Regions from separate parts of the Streptomyces sp. WAC05292 genome, predicted to be linked through region 2. Evidence: riboswitches for the same ligand, from Rfam matches in the RefSeq annotation. Region 2 holds a riboswitch; each other region holds the start of a gene.

Region 1 (4,921 bases), on a different contig from region 2:
TTCCCGGCCCTCCCCGCCTTCCCGGCGCCCGACCGAACCCCCGCGGGGACATCCCGCCCACGAGGAAGGAAGACCGTCACGCCATGGCCGACACGGGTGGATTCCAGGACGACGACTTCTGGAGCGAGTTCTACGAGTTCCTGTTCCCTCCGGAGCGCTTCTCCCAGGCCGAGGAGCTGCTGACGACCTCTCCCCTGCTCTCCCTGCCACCGGGCGGCCGGGTCCTCGACCTGTGCTGCGGGCCGGGGGTGTTCACCGTCCCGCTGGCCCGCCTCGGCCACCGCACGACCGGTGTGGACCGCAGTCCGGCCATGCTGGAACGGGCCCGGAAGCTGACCGCGGAGGCGGGCGTGCAAGCGGAGTACGTACGGGCCGACGTGCGGGAGTACACGGACCCGGGCGCCTTCGACACGGTCCTCAACATGTTCACGTCCTTCGGCTACTTCGAGGACCCGGCGGACAACGCGCGGGCGCTGCGCACCATGCACGACTGCCTGCGGCCGGGCGGCAGCCTGCTGCTGGACGTGGCCGGGAAGGAGATCCTGGCCCGCCGGGTGGTGCCGCCCAAGGTGGTCCGGCGCGGCGGCGACCTGCTGGTGCAGACCGACAGCGTGCTGGACGACTGGGCGCGGCTGCGCAGCGACTGGGTGCTGGTGCGGGGCGAGCGGGTGACCCGGGCAAGCCTGGTGTGGTTCGTGTACAGCGCGGTGGAGCTGCGTGCGATGGCCGAGGCGGCGGGGTTCGAACGGGTCGAGGTGTTCGGGGGATTCGACGGCCGTCCGTACGACGAGGCCGCGGACCGGCTCGTCGTACGGGCGCACCGGCCGCACTGACCGGGCGCGGGCGGCCGGGCCCCTGCGGGCGCAGCGGACACGGGAGACGGTCAAGAGGGGCGCACGCCCAAGGCGCGAGCCCCGGTTCGCGCGCCCTTTCACGCCCGAGTGACCGGAATGTAATATTGCCAGGTCATCGCCGCGACGGGAGACAGGAAGCCGGTGCGAGTCCGGCACGGTCCCGCCACTGTGACCGGGGAGCGGACCCCTCACGAGCCACTGCGCGCACGCGTGGGAAGGCGGGGGGAACGCCGATCCGGGAGTCAGGAAACTGGCCTGTCGCGGGCCCGTTCCGAGGAGCGCGGACTCCCCAGGAGGCTCTACGTGTACGTCGGCATGCCCGGCTCCCTGCAGTTCCCCCCGTCCCCCCGCCCGTCGCACCGCCGCGCCCTGCGCGCGGCCGCGGCCGCCGCCCTGGTCTCGGTGCTGGCCGCCGGCTGCGGCGGCGGCACCGATCCGGCCGGGGAGGACGGCAAGCCCGCGGCCGCGCCGGCGGCGGGCTTCCCGCTCACCGTCGACAACTGCGGCACCCGCACCACCTACGACAGGCCGCCCGCCCGGGCGGTCACCATCCACCAGCACCCGGCCGAGCTGATGCTGGCGCTCGGCCTGAAGGACCGCATGGTGGGCACCGCCTTCCCCGACTCGCCGGTCCTCCCGCAGTACGAGCAGGACTTCAAGGCCGTCAGGCAGTTGGCGCAGAAGGAGCCCTCCTTCGAGGCCGTCGTCAACGCCGAGCCCGACTTCGTGTACGGCGGCTACGGCAGCGCGTTCGCCGAGAAGGAGGGCCGCTCCCGCAAGGCGTTCGAGGACGCCGGCATCGACACCTACCTCAACCGCGAGTACTGCGGGAAGAAGCAGGTGTCCATGGAGGACGCCTACGAGGAGATCCGCACCATCGGCGGCATCTTCGGCGTCAAGGACCGGGCCGACGCCCTCGTCGCGGACCTGCGGGCCCGCATCGAGAAGACCGGCAAGGCCGTGGAAGGCGCCCCCGCCGTGCCCGTGTTCGTGTACGACAGCGGCGACAAGGCGGCGTTCACCGCCGGCGGCAAGGGCCTCGGCACCGAGATCATCAAACTGGCCGGCGGGCGCAACGTCTTCGACGACCTCGACGAGGTCTTCGGCGACGTCTCCTGGGAGCAGGTCGTCGAGCGCAGGCCCGAGGTCATCGCCATCTACGACTACGCCGACGCCGGCAGCGTGCAGCAGAAGAAGGACTTCCTGCTCTCCCAGCCGGCCCTCGCAGACGTGCCCGCGATCCGGAACAAGCGCTTCGTGGTGGTGCCGCTGACCGCCACCCTCGTCGGCGTGCGCCCGCCGCACGCGGTCGAGGACCTGGCCCGCGGCCTGCACCCCGAGCGCTTCCGGTGACGGCCGCCGCCGCGGCCCGGCCGCGGGAGGGGTCCCCGCCCGGCCGCGCGGGGGAAGGCGGCGCACCCGCCGGGCGCCCCGGGCGGGCCCGGTTCCCGCTCGTCCTCTCGGGCCTGGCCGCGCTGCTGCTGCTGTCCCTGACCGCGGGGCTCGCCATCGGCTCGGTGCACGTGCCGCCCGGCGAGGTCTGGGGCATCGTCGGCCACGCCCTCGGCGTGGACCGTTCCGAGCCGACGTGGTCGCGGGCCCGCGAGCACATCGTCCTGGACGTGCGCGCGCCGCGCGTCCTGCTCGGCGCCGTCACCGGGGCCGGGCTCGCGGTGGTGGGCGCCGCGCTGCAGGCCCTCGTACGGAACCCGCTCGCCGAGCCGTACCTGCTGGGCGTGTCATCCGGGGCGTCCCTCGGCGCCGTCGCCGTGATCGTCTTCGGCTTCACGCTGTTCGGGGCGGTGTCGCTGTCGGCGGCCGCCTTCGCCGGCGCCCTCGTGACGCTGCTGCTCGTCTACACCACGGCGCGCTCCGGCGGCCGGATCACGCCGCTGCGGCTGGTGCTCTCTGGCGTGGCGTTCGCCTCGGTGCTCACCGCGCTGCTGGACCTGCTGCTGCTGACCGCCGACCGCGGCAACGAGGCCCGCACGGTCCTCGCCTGGACGCTCGGCGGGCTCGGCGGCGTGCAGTGGGGCACCCTGTGGCTGCCCGCCGCCGCCCTGCTGCTCGGCACCGCCGTGCTCCTCGTCCAGGCCAGGCCGCTGAACCTGCTGCTGGCCGGCGAGGAGTCGGCGACCACGATGGGGCTGGACGTGGCCCGCTTCCGGGCCCGCATGTTCGTCCTGCTCTCGCTGGTCACCGGGGTGCTGGTGGCGGCCGCCGGTCCGATCGGGTTCGTCGGGCTGATCCTGCCGCACACGGTGCGGCTGTTCGTCGGCAGCGACCACCGCAGGGTCCTGCCGACGGCGGCGCTGGCCGGGGCTGTGTTCCTGGTGTCGGCGGACATCGCCGCCCGCACCGTCGCCGCACCGATGGAGATCCCCGTCGGCGTGCTGACGGCGCTGTGCGGGGGCCCGTTCTTCCTGTGGCTGATGCGGCGGGACGCCCGCCGCCGGAGCGCCCGGGGGGCGGCGTGAGGGGGACCGACCTGGCCGTCGAGCGGCTCACCCTCACCGCCGGCGCCCACCGGCTGGTGCGGGAGGTGTCCCTGGCGGCCCGGCCCGGAGAGGTCGTCGGGCTGGTCGGGCCGAACGGCAGCGGCAAGTCCAGCCTGCTGCGGGCCGTCTACCGGGTGCTGCGCCCGCGGTCCGGGCAGGTCCTGGTGGACGGGGCCGACGCCTGGGCGCTGCCGCTGCGGGAACTGGCCCGCACCACCGCCGCGGTCGTCCAGGAGCCGGGCGGCGACTTCGACATGACGGTGCGGGAGGTGGTCGCCATGGGCCGCACCCCGCACAAGCGGCTGCTGGACGCGGACACCGCCGAGGACGCCCGCCTGATCGCCCGGTCGCTGGAGGCGGTGGACGCCGCCGGGCTGGCGGAGCGGCCGTTCGAGCAGTTGTCGGGGGGCGAGCGGCAGCGGGTGCTCATCGCCCGGGCGCTGACCCAGCAGCCGTCCCTGCTGGTCCTGGACGAGCCGACCAACCACCTGGACGTCCGGCACCAGTTGGAGGTGCTCGGGCTGCTGCGGCGGCTGCCGGCGACCGTGCTGGTGGCCCTCCACGACCTGAACCTCGCCGCGTACTACTGCGACCGGCTGTACGTCCTGTGCGGCGGCGAGGTGACCGCCTCGGGCGCGCCCGCGGAGGTGCTCACCACGGAGCTTCTGGCCGAGGTGTACGGAGTGGCGGGCGAGGTCGCCGTACATCCGCGGACGGGGGCGCCGCAGGTCACCTTCCTGCCGGCTCAGTCCGGTTCGTGAACGTGCGGCGCCGTCGGCGCGGGCTGCGGCCCGGCCGGCGGCGGGGGCGGGCGGGTCCGCCCGCCGTCGTGGCCCGTGGCCGCGGCGGCGAGGATCCCGGCCGCCGCCGCGGCGGCCACGGCCAGGCCGCCGGCCCGCACCGCCCACCGCGCCGCGGGGCCCTGCCCGGGGCGCCCGGGGCCGGGCGGCGCGAGGCGCTCGCCGCGCCGCGCGGGCCGCAGCAGCCGGACCAGCAGCAGTACGGCGACGGGCAGTTGCAGCAGCCAGAGCCCCGTACGCGGCCACTCCCCGTACCAGACGTTCGTCCCGTACAGCAGGGTGTGCCAGACGCCCAGCGCGTACACGGCGACGGTGAGGCGGTGCAGGCGCCGCCAGGCGGTCGGGCCGAAGCGGTGCCGCACGTAGAAGAGCAGGCCCAGCGGGACGGCGAGGTAGAGCGCGCCCTGCCCGATCGGGATGGCGGTGCGGCCGGTCCCCGAGTCGTACCAGCCGGGGACGAAGGTGTCGGCGAAGGCCGACCACAGGCGGGCCGCCCAGCCGAGCCGGGCCTCGTAGCGGACGAGTTCGGCGGCGAAGAGCAGCGCGTGCGCCGCCATCAGCGCCATGGTGGTGAGGCTGGCCGTCCGGTGCCACCGCTCCAGCGCCCGGCGGGACACGGGCAGCCGGCCCGGTCCGGGTCCGGACAGCAGTAGCCCGAGCATGACCGTGCCCCAGGACCACAGGAGCGCGGACCAGCCGAAGGCCTGGCTGAGCAGGTACATCCAGAAGGTGCCGGGATCGGCCATGAAGGGCATGACGGCGGTGGTGG
Region 2 (11,175 bases):
ACGCCGCCGACCGGCCGAACGCGCTGTCCCCGGTGGTCAAGGACTTCCCGTCGCGCGTCTACGTCCCCAACACCAACTCCAACACCGTCTCGGTCATCGACCCGGTGACCTACAAGGTCATCGACACCATCCCGGTGGGCGTCCAGCCGCAGCACGTCGTCCCCTCCTGGGACCTGAAGACCCTCTGGGTCAACAACAACCGCGGGCACACCCTCACCCCGATCAACCCGGCCACCGGCGAGGCCGGCAAGCCGGTCGAGGTGCACGACCCGTACAACCTGTACTTCACGCCGAACGGCAAGTACGCGGTCGTCATGGCCTCCATGGACAAGGAGCTCGTCTTCCGCAACCCGCACACCATGGACCGCGTCAAGACGGTCCCCGTGACCTGCTTCGGCGTCAACCACGCCGACTTCTCGGCGGACGGCCGCTACTTCATCGTCTCCTGCGAGTTCTCCGGGGAGCTGCTGAAGGTGGACACGGAGAAGATGGAGGTCGTCGCCCAGCAGAAGCTGCCCTTCGAGGGGGCGATGCCGCAGGACGTGAAGGTCTCCCCGGACGGCAAGACCTTCTACGTCGCCGACATGATGGCGCACGGCATGTGGGTGCTCAGCGGGGACCGGTTCGAGACGCCGAAGCTGCTGCCCACCGGGAAGGGCTGCCACGGGCTGTACGTCAGCCGCGACTCCCGGGAGATGTACGTCTCCAACCGCGGCGAGGGCTCCGTGTCCGTCTTCGACTTCAAGCAGAACAAGCTCACGAAGAAGTGGGAGCTGCCGGACGGCGGCAGCCCCGACATGGGCGGCGTCAGCGCCGACGGCAAGGTGCTGTGGCTGTCCGGCCGCTACGACAACGAGGTCTATGCGATCGACACGGTGACGGGCAAGCAGCTCGCCCGGGTCCCCGTCGGCGGAGGCCCGCACGGCCTGGCCGTCTACCCCCAGCCGGGCCGCTACTCCCTCGGCCACACCGGCATCTTCCGCTAGCCGGGCATCGGGAGGCGCCCCGGCCCGGGGCGCCTCCCCGGGGATCACCAGGCGACCGGCAGCCGCTCCGGCAGGCGCTTGATGAAACCGGTGCGCCACACCAGGTTCTCCGCGGGCACGGCGAGCCGCAGCCCGGGCATCCGCTCCACCAGCACCTCCAGGGCGATCATCGCGTGCACCCGGCCCAGCGCGGAGGCCGGGCAGAAGTGCCGGCCCGCGCCGAACGCGAGGTGGGCGTTGCGGCTCTCGCGCTCCAGGTCGAGCTCCCCCGGCCGGTCGAAGGCCTCCGGGTCGAAGTTGGCCCCTTCGAGGAGGACGAGGACGAGCTCGCCCTCCCTGACGAGGACGTCGCCGACCCGGACGTCGGCGCGCGCGATGCGCGGCAGGCCGTCGCCGACGGAGAGGTTCCAGCGCAGCAGCTCGTCGACGGCCGCCCCCATGCGCTCGGGGTGTCCGCGCAGCCACCCGATGAGGTCAGGCCGCCCGAGCAGCGCCAGCACGGCGAGGACGAGGAACGCGGACGTGGACACCGCGCCGGCGCCGAAGAGGGACACGGCCACGGTCGCGAACATCTCGTCGGTGAGGTGCGCCGACTCCGGATCTGCCTCCCTCAGCTCCGCGAACCGGCCGAGGAGCCCCGTACGCTCCTCGGCGGGTAGCGCCGCCTGCTCCCGCAGCCGGTCGGCGAAGTAGCCGACGTCCTTGTACCAGTTGAGGGCGGAGCCGGCGAACGGCTCGCGCGCGGTCATGAAAGCGACGTCCAGCCCGGACATCAGGCGCCTCCAGTCGCCGGACGGCACGCCCAGGACCCGGCAGTGCATGGCCGCCGAGAAGGGGTCGGCGAAGGCGGCCCGCAGGTCGGCGGGCGCCCCCTCGGCGGCCATCGTGTCGAGGAGGGCGTGGGCCGTGGCCCGCAGCGCCTCCTGCAGGCCCGCCTGGCGCGGGTTCAGCGACTTCATCACCGCGGTCCGCAGGCCCGCACTGTTGATGCCGCCCATGGTGTCGACGACCTCGGGCGGGATCGTCAGCGCGTACTGCCGCGGGACGCCCTCGTTCGCCGTGTCCCTCAGGCTGAACCGGTCGTCCTCCAGCACCTGCCTGGCCAGCGCGTAGCTGCTCACCAGCCAGGCCTCGTCGCCCGTCAGGGTGCGGACCCTGGCGACGGGGGCCTCCTTGCGCAGCCGGGCGCACTCCTCGGGGAGGACGTCGCCGCGGCGCGACAGCGGGAAGTCGAGGAGGGGGGCGGCCTGCCGCCGGACCGTGTCAGGCTGCTCGGCGCTCATCGGCGCTCCCTTCGGTCGCCGCGCGGTGCGCTGCCTCCGGCCGGACGACGGCGCAGCCCTGGTTGTGGGTCGCGCGCAGACCCCCGCCGCGGGCGAAGAGGAGGTCGGTCAGCGGCATCCTCACGTGGTACGCCGCCACCGACGAGGGCACGTCCAGAATGCTCGGGGTGTCCAGGAAGAACGGCAGTTCGGCTGCGAGGTAGTCGAAACAGGCCTGCAACTGGGCGTCCGTCATGGATTCGCCTGCCGGCAGCTTGGGGCCGACGAAGTGCGCGGCCATCTCCTGACAACCCTTGCGGAATTCGCCATCGGTCTCCAGGAAATGCAGGACGCGCCGGTGCAGGAGTTGGTAAACGGGGTTCGATTGGAAGTCGGACAGTGCGCCCACCCGTATCCCGGGATGCTCCGGACCGGATTCCGCCACGCCTTTCAGAATCCGTCGGCGGACGGCTTTGATCTCCTTCGAAGCCCGCCTGACGGCGTGTTCGCGGCTGTATCCGAACGCCGCGAACATGCGGTCCACATGCAGGTCCGCATAGACGAAGTCGACCTGGGCGAAACGGGACGAGGCCCAGCGGGCCAGGCTTCCGATGCGCTCGGAGCTGAAGTAGCCGTTTCCGGGGCTGACCCCGATGAGCACATGGTCGCCGTCCTCCCAGATGTGCCGGCAGGCGCGGGTGAAGGGGAGGACTTCGAAGGATGATTCGGCTGTGATCGCCACCTGTGATCACCTTTGTTTGCCGCATGTCCCTGGGAGCCCTGCGCTCCTGGTGTGGCGGCAATGCCGGTACGTTATGCGGTGACCCCGGAACGTGACAAGCCCGAGTCCGCTCTTCTGGCCGGAACCGCGCATTCCGGGTTACGGGGCGGTAATTGAATTTCTTTCTGCCGGGCGAACGGGACCCGGAGTCCGCAGCCGCCCGGGCTGGCGCTACCCTGAGCCGGTCAATCAGCACCGAGAAGGGGTGGATCCCAAGTGGCGGACATCGAGAGCGCGCGGGCGACGTTCGGCAGGTTCGACGCGGACGGCGACGGCTTCGTGACGGCCGACGAGTTCCGTCAGGCCATGGCCCAGATGGGCGACCCGTTCGTGACGGGCCCGGTCGCGGACGCCGTGATCGCCGCCCGGGACACCGACGCCGACGGCCTGATGAGCTTCGACGAGTTCTGGGCGTCCCTGAACAAGTGAGCCGTGCGCCGTGCCCCCGCCCGCCCGAGCCGGGCAGGCGGGGGCACGGCCGCATGCGCGCCCGTCAGGACGCGCCCGCCCCGCCCGCGGGATCCGGCCCGGCGTCCGGGCGGTCCGCCATGCCGCCGACCTCCTCCAGGGCCTCCTCCAGCCAGCGCAGCCAGAACGTCTCCAGCCCGATGCCGCCGTGCAGCACGAGCCGGCGCAGCCGGTCCTCGTCGGAGTCCCGGCCGGGCGGGAAGTCCCGCTCCTCGATGGCCTCGTAGAGCGCCAGCTGCCGGCGGTGCAGCTCCAGGTGCCGCCGCAGCTCGGCCAGGAGGCCGCCCGTCCCCACCACGGCCGCGGCGCGGACGCGCAGCAGCAGCGGGTCCCGGATGGCCTTCGGGTCCTGGCTGCCGCCCACCCAGCGCGCCAGCTCCTCGCTGCCGGCGGGCAGGACCTCGTACGCCTTCCGCTGCCCCCGCACCGGCCCGTCGCCGGGCAGCGCCCGGATGAGCCCGGCCTCCTCCAGCCGGCCGAGCTCCCGGTAGATCTGCTGGTGCGTCGCCGACCAGAAGTACCCGATCGACCGGTCGAACCGGCGGGTCAGCTCCAGCCCCGACGAGGGCTTCTCCAGCAGGGCGGTGAGGATGGCGTGCGGCAGGGACATGCCGCCATCCTAGGGAGGCCGGACGGCGGGCAGCGGGGAGCGGCCGCCCGGCACCCTCCGGCGGCGGGGGTCAGTGCCAGGAGACCAGCGCCTCCGGCGACTTCGGGCCCGCGGCGCCCGCCGCCAGCAGACCGCGGGAGCGCAGGAACACCGCCACCGCCGGCGACCAGGCCTGCCGCAGCCCCGCCCCCGCCAGCAGCTCCGGGTCCGAGAGGAGCCCCGCCGCCGGGCCGAAGCGGATCCCCTGCGGGGTGAGCACCGCCGCATCGTCCGCCCAGCGCACCGCGAGGTCGACGTCGTGCGTGGCCATCACCACCGTCGTCCCCGCGGCGCGCAGGCCCGCCAGGGCGTCCAGCAGCCGCTCCTGCCCCTCCGGGTCCAGGCCGGCCGTCGGCTCGTCCAGGATCAGCACCCGGGGGGCCATCGCGACCGCCCCGGCGATCGCCGCCCTCTTGCGCTGCCCGTACGACAGCAGGTGCGTCGGCCGGTCCCGCAGCGCGGTGATCCCGAGGGCGGACAGCGCCTCGCCGACCCGGGCCCGCACCTCGGCGGCCGGCAGGCCCAGGTTCATCGGGCCGAAGGAGACGTCCTGTTCCACGGAGGCCGCGAACAGCTGGTCGTCCGGGTCCTGGACGACCAGCTGGACCGCCTTGCGCAGCCGGGTCAGGCCCGACCGGTCGTACGCCACCGGCGTCCCGTCCAGCAGGAGTTCCCCGGAGACCGGCCGCAGCCCGCCGCTGAGCAGCCGCATCAGCGTGGTCTTGCCGCTGCCGTTGCGGCCCAGGAGGACCAGCGCCCGGCCTTCGGCGATGGAGAAGTCCACGCCGTCCAGCACCGCCGGGCCGTCCTCGTAGGCGTAGCCCGCTCCGGCCAGTTCCACCAACGGGTTCACGAGCACAGCCCCTCCAGGGTGTAGGTCAGCGCGACGAGGCCCGCGATGAGGGCCGCCGACGCCGCGAGGAAGCGCCGGGACAGGGCGGCCTCGGGAACGAGCACGCGCAGCGCCCCGTCGTACCCGCGCCCGGCGAGGCCGGACTGGAGCCGCGCCGCCCGGTCGAAGGCCCGGACGAAGGAGGTCGCGGCGAGCCCGGCCAGCGACCGCCACACCGCGGCCCGGTCCGCGTGCCCCAGCCGGGCCGCCTGGGCCCGCCTGACCTGCGCCAGCGAGTCCAGCAGCAGGAACCCGATGCGGTACATCACGAGCGCCACGTCCACGACGGGCGCCGGCACCCCGGCCCGGACCAGCCGGGGCAGCACGTCCGAGACGGGGGTGGTGAACGCGAACAGCAGGACGCCCAGGGACGCTGCGGACGTGCGCAGCAGCAGTTCGCCCGCGTGCCGCGGCCCGTCCGGGGCGAGCGACACCGGCCCGGCCGCGCCGCCGACCGCGACGAGCAGCGGCAGCGCACCGGTGAAGCAGAACCCCAGCGGTATCCGGAAGGCCCGCCACAGCTGCCGCCCGGCGACCCCCGCCGGCCCGAGCAGGACGGCGAGGGTCGCCGCGGCGACCAGGGGCCCGCCGGGCCAGGGCGGCAGGCACACGGCGGTGACCGTCAGCCCGAGTCCCAGCAGGGCCTTCTCCAGGGGGTGCCGGCCGCGCCAGCGGCTGCCGTGCGCAGCCACGTCGATCGGCAGCACCGGCTAGTCCTCCGCGCGGGCGTCGCCCAGGGTGCCCGGTCCGGCGGCCGCCGCGGCGGCTCCCTGGCGGCGGCCCCTGCGCACCCCGAAGTAGTAGGCGAGGACGCCCGCGCCGAGGGCCGCTTGGAGGGCGAACAGGGCCGACTCGATCTCGCCGGACGGCGGCTCGTACAGCGGGGTGAACCACGGCTCGTAGTCGGGCCTCAGCTCGGTGATCGCCGCTTCGGCCTGGGCGTCGGCGCCGGTGAAGGGCTCCTCCTTGCCCTCGCCGAGGCCCAGGGCGAGGGGGAGCACCGCGAGGGCGGCGACCACGAGCAGCAGCAGGGTGTTGATCTTCGCGTTCCGGCTCATGCCCATCACGCCGCCGCCTTCCGGTCGGTGCGGCCGGTGAGCTTGGCGACGCCCAGCCGGACCAGGTCGGACTTGCTGGACTGCATCAGCAGCCGCATGACCAGGACCGTCAGGAGGCCCTCGCTGACCGCCAGCGGGATCTGGGTGACGGCGAAGATGCCGCCGAACTTCGCGAGGGCGCCGGCGACGCCGCTGCCCGGGTCGGGGAAGGCGAGCGCCAGCTGCACGGAGGTGACGCAGTAGGTGACCAGGTCGGCAAAGAAGGCGCCGAAGAAGACGGACACCATCAGCGGGGCGCCGAAGCGCCGCAGCAGCAGGTAGACCCCGAAGCCCGCCCACGGGCCGGCGATCGCCATGGAGAAGACGTTGGCGCCGAGGGTGGTCAGGCCGCCGTGCGCGAGCAGCAGCGCCTGGAAGAGCAGGGTGATCGTGCCGAGCACCGCCATGATCGGCGGCCGGAACAGGATCGCCCCGAGCCCGGTCCCCGTCGGGTGCGAGCAACTGCCCGTGACGGAGGGGATCTTCAGGGCGGAAAGGACGAAGGTGAAGGCTCCGGAGGCGCCGAGGAGCAGGGTGCTCTCGGGGTTCTCCTTCACCTCGCGGGTGAGTGCGCGGACGCCGTGGACGACGAAGGGAGCGGACGCGGCGCCCCAGGCGGCCGCGTGCAACGGGGGCAGAAACCCCTCGGCTATATGCATGTGTGGGGAGACCTCTCCAGCACCTCGTGGATGGACAACGCGCCCCGGCCGGTCTCCTGGCTCACGGGTGCTGCCGCCCTGGCTCCGCCTTCCCGGGCGGTGCGGATCACCCCGCGCCGCCCAGTGGCTTCCCGCAGGAGTGGAGCCGGACTTCCCGTTCACAGTGGCGAGGGCCGCACCGGTCTTCCACCGGTTTCCCGAACACCAAGGCCCGCTGACCCTAATGGCCCGCACGGACCCGGAACAAGCCGGTGTGTTCGAGCGCACGCCCGCGGCGGATTCCGCTTCCGGGCCGTCCGGCGGCGGACGCGCTCTCCGCGAGGAGGCGGAGCCGTCGTTTCGCCGCGGGTTTCCGCCGCGCCGGCGGCCGCGCGGGCTGCCGGGCGGGATCCCGGCGCGCGACCCGGCGCGATTCCGCCCCTGTGCTTCCACCGGCGTGCGCCCGAGCACCTCGCGGCGCCGCTCAAGCGCTCCGGCGGCATCCCGGCCCGCGGCGGCCGGCGCTCGCCGGGGGACGCCGGCCGCCGCTTCGGCTTCCCGGACCGGAACACCGCCGGCGGCGTCCCGGCCGGCGCCGGTTCAGTCGCAGCACACGTTCCGGTGCGCGATGTCGATCACGAACCGGTCGGGCGAGCGGAGCGTGAACGTCCTGTAGGAGGGCCTGCTGTCGAAGGCGGCGCCGAAGGTGACGTACCCCTCGAAGTCGCCGGTCATGGCGAGCCCCTTGAGCGCGGGCAGGTCCGTCCTGACGAGCCTGGGTCCGCGGTAGGTTCCTTCGCCGGAGCGCAGGTGCGCCGCGGCGGGGTGCAGCCGGATCTGCAGGAAGTGCTTCCCTGCGAGCGGGACGGGCGCTCCGGAGCCGTCCTGGAAGAGCGCGGGGACGCGGGTGACGTCCGCGTCGGGCACGCGGCCCTTCAGGTCGACGACGATCCGGTCGTACGTGCAGTGCCCGGCCCAGCGGGCGCCCACCACGAGCGGGGTGGCCGGGGCCCGGCCGGCGGGGGCCGCGGCCGTGGAGGCCGGTGCGGCGAGGGCGATCGCGGCGGTGAGCAGGACTCCGGTGGCCAGGGCCGCGGCCCGCCGGCGGCGGAGGTGTTTCATGGCGTCCCCCCTGTTCTTCGAGAGACGGGGGCAGGTTGTCGCTCCTGAAGACACGCCGTGCGCACACACGGTTGCAGCAAAACATAAAAAAATCGGACAGAAGGGGTGAATCTTTCGAGATCCGCCCCTTCTGTCCGCGCCCGCCCGGCTCAGCCGGCCGGCGTCAGCACTCGATGACGTTGACGGCGAGGCCGCCGCGCGCCGTCTCCTTGTACTTGATCTTCATGTCGGCGCCGGTCTCCTTCATGGTCTTGATGACCTTGTCGAGGGAGACCTTGTGGGAGCCGTCGCCGCGCATCGCCATCTTCGCCGCCGTGACGGCCTTCACGGCCGCCATGCCGTTGCGCTCGATGCACGGGATCTGCACCAGGCCGCCGACCGGGTCGCAGGTCAGGCCCAGGTTGTGCTCCATGCCGATCTCGGCCGCGTTCTCCACCTGCTCCGGAGTGCCGCCCAGGACCTCCGCGAGCGCGCCGGCCGCCATCGAGCAGGCCGAACCCACCTCGCCCTGGCAGCCGACCTCGGCGCCCGAGATCGAGGCGTTCTCCTTGAACAGCATGCCGATCGCGCCCGCGGCGAGCAGGAAGCGGACGACGCCGTCCTCGTCCGCGCCGGGCACGAAGTTCACGTAGTAGTGCAGGACGGCCGGCAGGACGCCCGCCGCGCCGTTCGTGGGGGCCGTCACGACGCGGCCGCCCGCCGCGTTCTCCTCGTTGACCGCCATCGCGTAGATCGTCGTCCACTCGCTGCGGTGCATCATCGGGTCGCCCTCGGTGCGCAGCTGCCGCGCCGTGGCCGCGGCTCGGCGCTTGACGCGCAGACCGCCGGGGAGGATGCCCTCGCGGGACATGCCGCGCGCCACGCAGGCCTGCATGACCCGCCAGATCTCCAGGAGGCCCTCGCGGATCTCCTCCTCCGTGCGCCAGGCCTTCTCGTTCTCCAGCATCAGCGAGGAGATCGACAGGCCGGTCTCCTTCGCGAGGCGCAGCATCTCGTCGCCCGAGCGGAAGGGGTACTTCAGCACGGTGTCGTCGAGCTTGATCCGGTCCTCGCCGACCGCGTCCTCGTCGACCACGAAGCCGCCGCCGACCGAGTAGTACGTCTTCTCCAGCAGCGGCGTGCCGGCGGCGTCGTACGCGAAGAGGGTCATGCCGTTCGCGTGGTACGGCAGGGACCGGCGGCGGTGCAGGACGAGCTGGTTCGGCTCGTCGAAGGCGATCTCGTGGGCGCTCCCTATCTCCGTCCCCAGCAGGCGCAGCCGGCCCGTGCTGCGGATGCGCTCCACCTCGTCGTCGGCGGTCTCGACGTCCACGGTCCGCGGGGAGTGGCCCTCCAGGCCCAGCAGCACCGCCTTGGGCGTGCCGTGGCCGTGGCCGGTCGCGCCGAGCGAGCCGTACAGCTCCGCGCGGACGGAGGCGGTCTGGGCGAGCAGGCCGTCCTTCTTCAGCCGGTTGACGAACATGCGGGCGGCGCGCATCGGGCCCACGGTGTGCGAGCTGGACGGACCGATGCCGATCGAGAAGAGATCGAAGACGGAAATGGCCACGGTGGCGGACTCCAGGGTCACCCCCGCGGTGGCGGGGAGCGAACCGCCGAGTCGCTCTCGCAGCGGGGGCGAGGCGGCCGGCGGAGGGGGCGGACTTTGCAGGGAATGCGGGCAAAGATCGCCTCGTGGGCGCCCTTGCCCGGTTAATCAGCGTACGTCAGTTCGTGAGGCGGCCGGTGACGCCGGCCTGTACGGCGGCTTGCGGGCCGGTGGCGCGCCGCGCCGCCGGCCCCGGCCATGGGAAAGGCCCGGCCCTGTGGGACACAAGGCCGGGCCTTTCGAGCCGCGGCCTTACAGCGACGGGTACAGCGGGTGCTTCGCGGCGAGCGCCGAGACGCGCGCCTTGAGGGCCTCGCCGTCGTAGGACGGCTTCAGGGCCTCGGCGATGATGTCGGCGACCTCGGTGAAGTCCTCGGCGCCGAAACCGCGGGTGGCCAGCGCCGGCGTGCCGATCCGCAGGCCCGAGGTGACCATCGGGGGCCGCGGGTCGTTCGGGATGGCGTTGCGGTTGACGGTGATGCCGATCTCGTGGAGGCGGTCCTCGGCCTGCTGGCCGTCCAGCTCCGAGTTGCGCAGGTCCACCAGGACCAGGTGCACGTCGGTACCGCCGGAGAGGACGTCCACGCCGACGGCCTTCACGTCGTCCTGCACCAGGCGCTCGGCGATGATCTTCGCGCCGGCCAGGGTGCGCTCCTGGCGCTCCTTGAACTCGGGCGAGGCCGCCACCTTGAAGGAGACCGCCTTGGCGGCGATCACGTGCTCCAGCGGGCCGCCCTGCTGGCCGGGGAAGACCGCGGAGTTGATCTTCTTGGCCAGCTCCTGCGTCGACAGGATGACACCGCCGCGCGGACCGCCGAGGGTCTTGTGCGTGGTGGTGGTGACGACGTGGGCGTGCGGCACCGGGTTCGGGTGCAGGCCCGCGGCGACCAGGCCGGCGAAGTGCGCCATGTCGACCATCAGGTACGCGCCGACCTCGTCCGCGATGCGGCGGAAGGCGGCGAAGTCCAGCTGCCGCGGGTATGCGGACCAGCCGGCGACGATCAGCTGCGGCTTGGACTCCTTGGCGAGGCGCTCGACCTCGGCCATGTCGACCTGGCCGTCCTCGCCGACGTGGTACGGGACCACGTTGTAGAGCTTGCCGGAGAAGTTGATCTTCATGCCGTGGGTCAGGTGACCGCCGTGGGCCAGGTTCAGGCCCATGATCGTGTCGCCCGGCTTCAGCAGCGCGAACATCGCGGCGGCGTTCGCCTGCGCACCGGAGTGCGGCTGGACGTTCGCGGCCTCGGCGCCGAAGAGCGCCTTGATCCGGTCGATGGCGATCTGCTCGACGACGTCGACGTGCTCGCAGCCGCCGTAGTAGCGGCGGCCCGGGTAGCCCTCGGCGTACTTGTTGGTCAGGACCGAGCCCTGGGCCTCCATGACGGCGACCGGAGCGAAGTTCTCCGACGCGATCATCTCCAGGGTCGACTGCTGGCGCGCGAGCTCGGCGTCGACGGCTGCGGCGACGTCGGGGTCGAGCTCGTGGAGAGGGGTGTTCAGAACGGACATCTTCGGTCCCTGGTTCAGTTGCCGGAAAGGGTGAGCTGCTCGTACTCGGCGGCGGAGAGCAGGTCCTCCGGCTCCTCCGACACGCGCACCTTGAAGAGCCACCCGCCCTCGAAGGGAGCGCTGTTCACGAGCGCCGGGTCGTCCACGACGTCCTGGTTGGCCTCGACGACCTCGCCCGTGACGGGG
Region 3 (5,660 bases), on a different contig from region 2:
TGCGGGCGTGGATGGAGCCCGGGACCGCGGCCGCGTACGACGTCATCGGAATGGACACCCGCGGCCTCGGCGCGAGCACCCCGCTGGACTGCGGTCTGGAGCGGGGGACGTGGCTGCGGTCCGCGGGCGCGGACCGGGCGGGCTTCGAGGAGAGCCTGCGGATGGCGAAGGCCGACGCGGACGCCTGCTGGAGGGAGCACCCGGACGTGCTGCCGCACCTGACGACCCGCAACACCGCCCGGGACATGGACCTCGTCCGCAGCGTGCTGGGCGAGCGGAAGACTTCGTTCTTCGGCCAGTCGTACGGCGCCGTCCTCGGCGCGGTGTACGCGCAGATGTTCCCGGGACGCGTCGACCGGCTGGTGCTGGACAGCGCGCCCGACCCCGCCGCGTACTGGATGCGGACGCAGCAGTCCATGGGCCCGGCCGGCGAGCGGGCCCTCGACGAATTCGCCGCATGGGCGGCGCGGAACCCCGGACACGGCCTCGGCTCCACCGCGGCGGACGTCCGGGCCGCCGTCGAGGGCCTCGTGCGGAAGGCGGCGGAGCGGCCGATACCCGTCGCCGGGTTCCACGTGGACGACCACGTGCTGCCGCTCGTCCTCCACGCGTACGGCATGGACGAGGCCGACAACGCGTTGTACGCCGCCGCGGTGCGGCAGCTCCTCGACGCCGCCGACGGGCGGCCGGTCGAGGCGTCCGAGGACCTGCGCGCCGTGCTGACGGCCCTGCTGCACCCGGGTGCGACGGGGGCCGACGTCGACCTCTCCGCCGCCATGGCGACCGTCTGCGGGGACGTCACGACCCCGCGCGACCCCGACTGGTACCGGCGCGCCGTCGAACGGTCGCGCACCGCGCAGCCGGTGTTCGGGCCGCTCGTGAACGGCCCGGTGCCGTGCGCGTTCTGGCGGGAGCGGCCCCGCGAGGGGTTCCCGGAGATCGGCAACGACGTGCCCGCCCTCCAACTGCAGGCAGCCGGGGACACCCGTGCCACGTACGAGGGCGGGCTGGGCATGCACCGCAGGATGCGCGGCTCGCGCCTGGTGACCGTCCCCGTCCGTACGCACGGCGTCCTCGGCTCGCCGCACGGCCCGTGCGCCCGGCAGGCGGCGAACGACTACCTGCGGGACGGCACGCTGCCCGCCCGCGACACGGTCTGCGCGCCCTGACCGGCGCGCCGGCCGGCCCGGCCGCTCCCCGGCGGATCAGCGCGCGGGGAGCGCGCCGCGGGCCGCCGGGGGCCGGGCGGGCGGCAGGGCGGGCCGCAGCCCGTAGAGCCGCTCGCGCAGGGCGAAGAGGTCCCGGATCTTGCCGACCTGGGCCAGGCGGGCGAGGAGGGTGTCGATGCGGCGGTCGTCGCCGCGGTGCGCCGCCTGGAGGATCTCCTCGATGAGGCGGGCCGCTTGCAGGGCACGGTGCTCGCTGTCCACGGCAGGCCCCTACCCACGGAAAGACCCGCCTAGTGCTGTGACCAGGAAGGTCTGCCGGCCGACCCGTGCCCGCGGCCGGCGGGCCGTCAGTGGCGGATGATGTTCTCCGCCTGCAGGCCCCGGTCCGACTGGGTGATGTCGAAGCTGACCTGCTCGCCCTCGAGGAGCTCGCGGTAGCCGCTTCCGGAGATCCCCGAGTAGTGGGCGAAGACGTCCGGTCCTCCGCCGTCCTGGGCGATGAACCCGAATCCCTTCTCCGCGCTGAACCACTTGACCGTGCCCTTGGCCATCTTGCCTCCTGCTGCGAACTGCGGGCGGCCGCCCGGCTCCGGGCGGCGACACCCAGACCTACCGCGCACGGCGCCCGCGGCGCGGCTGCCACACCGACAGGTCACACGCTCCGGGCGTCTTTTCGCGCGGAGCGCGCGCCGTCCGAGGGGCCGGGGGCCAGGGGGCGAATCGCGCGCCGCCGGACGGGCATTTCGCGCAGCGGCTTGCCGCGATCAGGGGGCCGCTGGTAGCGGTGGCCGGCCAGGGTCCGCCCGACGGCGCCGGGGGCCGCCGGCACGCCCGCCTCCTTCGCGGACCGGCAGGCCCGCGTCGGGGGCTGAGGCCGTCCTGCCTCGCGCCGCGGGGACGTTCCGGACAACCTCCCCCCGTCGGGGACGGTTTCCGTACCTCGCGGTGCCCCGTTCGGCGGGGCCGCGCGGACGCCCTCCCGGCGGGCCGGGGGGTGCTGGTCGGGCGCGTCGGGCGGGGCCCCGGCGCGGCGCCGGCCCCGCTGCCCGGGCGGCCGGGCGCGCGCCGCGGGAACGGCGTACATCACGCCAGCCTGCGTCGGGCGCCCTGTCGCCGCCAGCGCGCGGCTGCCTACGCTGGGCGGGCAGTCGGTTCGCGTCACCGCTGCGGTGGCGCGTCGCAAGAGGGAACCCGGTGGGATTCCGGGACTGACCCGCAGCGGTGTGTGGGAACGAAAGTCGTCATCGGCACTGGGCTCCTTCGGGGGCCCGGGAAGCGGCGGCCGGTAGGAGAGGGCCTGCGGGCCCGCGCCCACGAGTCCGAAGACCTGCCACTGCGCGCGTGCGGCACACGCACGCGCTGTTCACGGTGACCTCGAGGACCGGGTCGGCGGGACGGACGGGCGGCTGCGCACACGGTGCGGCACGGCCCTCCTCTTCGCGCCCGCCTCCCCCGGGGCCGGGCGACGAGGAGGGAGCCGTTCTTGACCAGGGCCGACGGAACCTTCGCCGGCGCGTGCCACGGGACGCTCGGCGAGCTCTGGCAGGGGCCGCTGCGCCCCTGCGCCGACCCGGACATCGCCCTCGTGTCGTTCCCCGTGCGCCGGTACTCCCGCGTGTGCTTCACCCCCGGGGCGGAGCCCGCGCCGGGGCCGCCGCAGCTCGGCCCGAAGGCGGCCCGCGCGGCCCTCCTGTTCGCCGAGCGGTACGGGCTGCGCCTGCCGGCGGGCCGCTGGACCGCGCACTCCGACCTGCCCGAGGGCGTGGGGATGGCGAGTTCGACCGCGGACATCGTGGCCGTGCTGCGCTGCCTGTGCCGGGTGTTCTCGATGCCCTTCGACCCGCGGACGGCCGCCGGCGTCCTGTCGGCGATCGAACGGTCGGACAGCGTCTTCCTCGACGAGTTCGCGCTGTACCTGAGCGCACGCCACCGGCTGGTGCGCAGGCTGGGCACCGGCATCGGCTTCCACACCGCCTACGCCGTGGAGCCGGGCACCGTGGACACCTCGGCGGTCACCGCGCTGCTGCTGCGGCAGTACCGGCGGCGCGGGCAGGAGTACGAGCGGTCCCTGGACGAGCTGCTCAAGGGCTTCGCCGCCGGGGACCCGGCCGCCGTGGCCCGGGCGTCGACCACCAGTGCCGTCCTGTCGCAGGAGGCCCTGCCGAAACGCTCCTTCGACGCCGTCCTCGCCCACCGGGAGGAGTTCGGCGCGGACGGCGTCTTCGTCGCCCACACCGGATCGCTGATCGGCTACCTGTTCACCCGCCGGATCGGCTTCCCCGCCCGGGAGGAACTCTCCGCCTTCTTCCGCTCCCTCGGACACCAGTGCGCCTTCGCCCAAGGAGGATACGGGTGATTCACCCCCACATCGCGGACGCTCTCAAAGCCCCCGCCCTCGTCGCCCTCACGGAGGGCGCCGTCCTCATCCGCTTCGAGTCCATGAAGGTCTATTCGGCGCTCGCCGCCGTCGCCCGCCTGCTGGAGGAGGGCAGGGTGCGCCCGGGGCAGACCCTCGTCGACAGCTCCAGCGGCATCTACGCCCACGCCCTGGCCCTGGCCTGCCACCGCCACGGCATGCGCTGCCACATCGTCGCCTCCACGACCGTGGACGCCACCACCCGGGCCCAGTTGGAGATCCTGGGGGCCACGGTCGAGCAGGTGGCGCCCTCGCGGGACCTCAGGCTGGACCAGGAGCTGCGCGTGCGCCGGGTCCGGGAGATCCTCGCCGAGCGTCCGGACGTCCACTGGATGCGCCAGTACCACGACGACGTCCACTACCTGGGCTACGGGGAGGTCGCCGACCTCGTCGCGGACGCGCTCCCGGCCGGCCGGCGGCTGTCCGTCGTCGGCGGGGTCGGGTCCGGCGCCTCGACGGGCGGGCTGGTGGAGCACCTGCGGCGGCGCGACCCGGCCGTGCGGCTGGTGGGCGTCCAGCCGTTCGGCAGCGTGACCTTCGGCAGCCAGGACCACCACGACCCGGAGGCCATCATCGCGGGGATCGGCTCGTCGATCGACTTCGCCAACGTCCGCCACCGCCTGTACGACACCGTGCACTGGATGGACTTCACGCACGCGATGGCCGGGACGGTGGCGCTGATGCGCGAACACGCCGTCTTCGCGGGCCTGTCCACCGGCGCCGCCTACCTGGCCGCCGTCCACGAGGCGCGCCGGCACCCGGACGACCTCCACCTCGTGATCGGGGCCGACACCGGGCACCGGTACGTGGACCGCGTCCACGCCCGGCACGCCGAGGCGCTCGACCCCGCCTGCCTCAAGCCGTTCGAGGTGGGAGCCCCGGAGGAGATGGCCATGCCCTGGTCGACGATGGCGTGGGACCGCCAGGGGCGCCCCGGCGCGCGGACGGGGCGTGCCGCATGACAGTGGCCTGCCTGGAATCGCTCACCTTCGGCCTCGGGCACCTGGTGCGGGCCGCGGAGTCGCTCGGCGAGCGGCTGGTGCTGCTCACCCGGGACGCCGGCCACTACGCCCACGAACTGGGCCGGTTGGAGCCCGGCGCGCTGGACGTCGTCGCCGTGGACACGTTCGACACCGCCGCCGTGGCCGCGGAGCTCCACCGGATGCCGGGGCTGCGCGGGCTGATCAGCTCGACGGACACGTGGACCCTGGCCGGCGCCGAGCTGACGGCCCGCTTCGGCCTGCCGGGTGCGCCGCCCGAGGTGCTGCGGCTGACCCGCGACAAGGCCCGCGTACGCACCCTGCTGCACCGGGCGGGGCTCTCGCGGGCGCCCGCCGCCGAGGCCCCCGACGCGGAAGGGCTGCGCGCGGCCGTACGGAAGGAGACCGGCCTCCCCGCGGTCCTCAAGGACACGGCGGGCACCGGCAGCCAGAACGTCTGGCTGGTCCGCGACGAGACGGGACTGGACGCGGCGCTCCGCGAGGCGGCGGGCCGCCGGTTGACCGGGCGGCTGTTCGCCGAGCCGTTCTTCCCCGGGCCGGTCTACAGCGCGGAGACCCTCACCTGGGCGGGACGCACCAGGCTGTTGGGCGTCTCCAGTCGGCTGATGTCCCCCGAACCGCACTTCCGGGAGGAGGTGACCGCCTTCCCCGTCGCCTTCCCGGCCGTGCAGAGCCGGGAGTTGGAGCGCTTCCTCGGGAAGGTGCTGTCGGCCCTCGGCTACACCGACCGGTTCGCGCACGTGGAGTTCGCGCTGACGGCCGAGGGGCCGGAGGTGGTGGAGGTCAACCCGCGGATCGGCGGGGCGCTCGTCGGCGAGGCGCTGTGCCGGGCCCTCGGCGTCAACGTGTACGAGGCCCTGGTCGAGGCCGCGCTCGGCCGGCGGCCCCGGCTCATGGACGCCGGCCTCGGGACGCCGCCGGGCCCCGCGCTCGCCTTCGTCCTCGCCTACCCGGCGGAGCCGGGGGTGTTCACGGGCGCCGAGGGCCTGGAGCGGCTGGCCGGACTGCCCGGCGCGCCGGCCTGGTATCCGGTCAGACAGCCGGGCGACCGGCTCGAACACCTCGGCGACAGCC

What was found. A riboswitch is a leader RNA that binds a small molecule or an ion and turns the genes downstream of it on or off. The one in region 2 is predicted to bind cobalamin.
Region 1: it holds a riboswitch for cobalamin, as region 2 does, so the genes downstream of both, EF903_RS28255 (ABC transporter substrate-binding protein) here and EF903_RS10940 (energy-coupling factor ABC transporter permease) in region 2, are expected to answer to the same signal.
Region 3: it holds a riboswitch for cobalamin, as region 2 does, so the genes downstream of both, EF903_RS27000 (hypothetical protein) here and EF903_RS10940 (energy-coupling factor ABC transporter permease) in region 2, are expected to answer to the same signal.

Annotation. Positions count from the first base shown of each region.
Region 1 covers NZ_RPSE01000419.1:386-5,306, reverse strand. Annotated here, with positions in the region: gene EF903_RS28260 (class I SAM-dependent methyltransferase) at 84-833, shown strand; cobalamin riboswitch at 947-1,128, shown strand; gene EF903_RS28255 (ABC transporter substrate-binding protein) at 1,170-2,207, shown strand; gene EF903_RS28250 (iron ABC transporter permease) at 2,204-3,331, shown strand; partial or broken gene EF903_RS28245 (ABC transporter ATP-binding protein) at 3,427-4,113, shown strand; gene EF903_RS28240 (ferric reductase-like transmembrane domain-containing protein) at 4,098-4,921, opposite strand, start outside.
Region 2 covers NZ_RPSE01000068.1:11,057-22,231, reverse strand. Annotated here, with positions in the region: partial or broken gene EF903_RS10980 (YncE family protein) at 1-986, shown strand, start outside; gene EF903_RS10975 (cytochrome P450) at 1,031-2,269, opposite strand; gene EF903_RS10970 (tRNA-dependent cyclodipeptide synthase) at 2,250-2,990, opposite strand; gene EF903_RS10965 (EF-hand domain-containing protein) at 3,246-3,458, shown strand; gene EF903_RS10960 (PadR family transcriptional regulator) at 3,523-4,107, opposite strand; gene EF903_RS10955 (energy-coupling factor ABC transporter ATP-binding protein) at 4,178-4,999, opposite strand; gene cbiQ (cobalt ECF transporter T component CbiQ) at 4,996-5,745, opposite strand; gene EF903_RS10945 (energy-coupling factor ABC transporter substrate-binding protein) at 5,749-6,102, opposite strand; gene EF903_RS10940 (energy-coupling factor ABC transporter permease) at 6,102-6,794, opposite strand; cobalamin riboswitch at 6,823-7,018, opposite strand; gene EF903_RS10935 (hypothetical protein) at 7,374-7,895, opposite strand; gene EF903_RS10930 (L-serine ammonia-lyase) at 8,059-9,441, opposite strand; gene glyA (serine hydroxymethyltransferase) at 9,733-10,989, opposite strand; gene gcvH (glycine cleavage system protein GcvH) at 11,004-11,175, opposite strand, start outside.
Region 3 covers NZ_RPSE01000373.1:149-5,808, reverse strand. Annotated here, with positions in the region: gene EF903_RS27015 (alpha/beta fold hydrolase) at 1-1,169, shown strand, start outside; gene EF903_RS27010 (hypothetical protein) at 1,206-1,430, opposite strand; gene EF903_RS27005 (cold-shock protein) at 1,517-1,720, opposite strand; cobalamin riboswitch at 2,320-2,519, shown strand; gene EF903_RS27000 (hypothetical protein) at 2,653-3,525, shown strand; gene EF903_RS26995 (cysteine synthase family protein) at 3,522-4,547, shown strand; partial or broken gene EF903_RS26990 (ATP-grasp domain-containing protein) at 4,544-5,660, shown strand, end outside.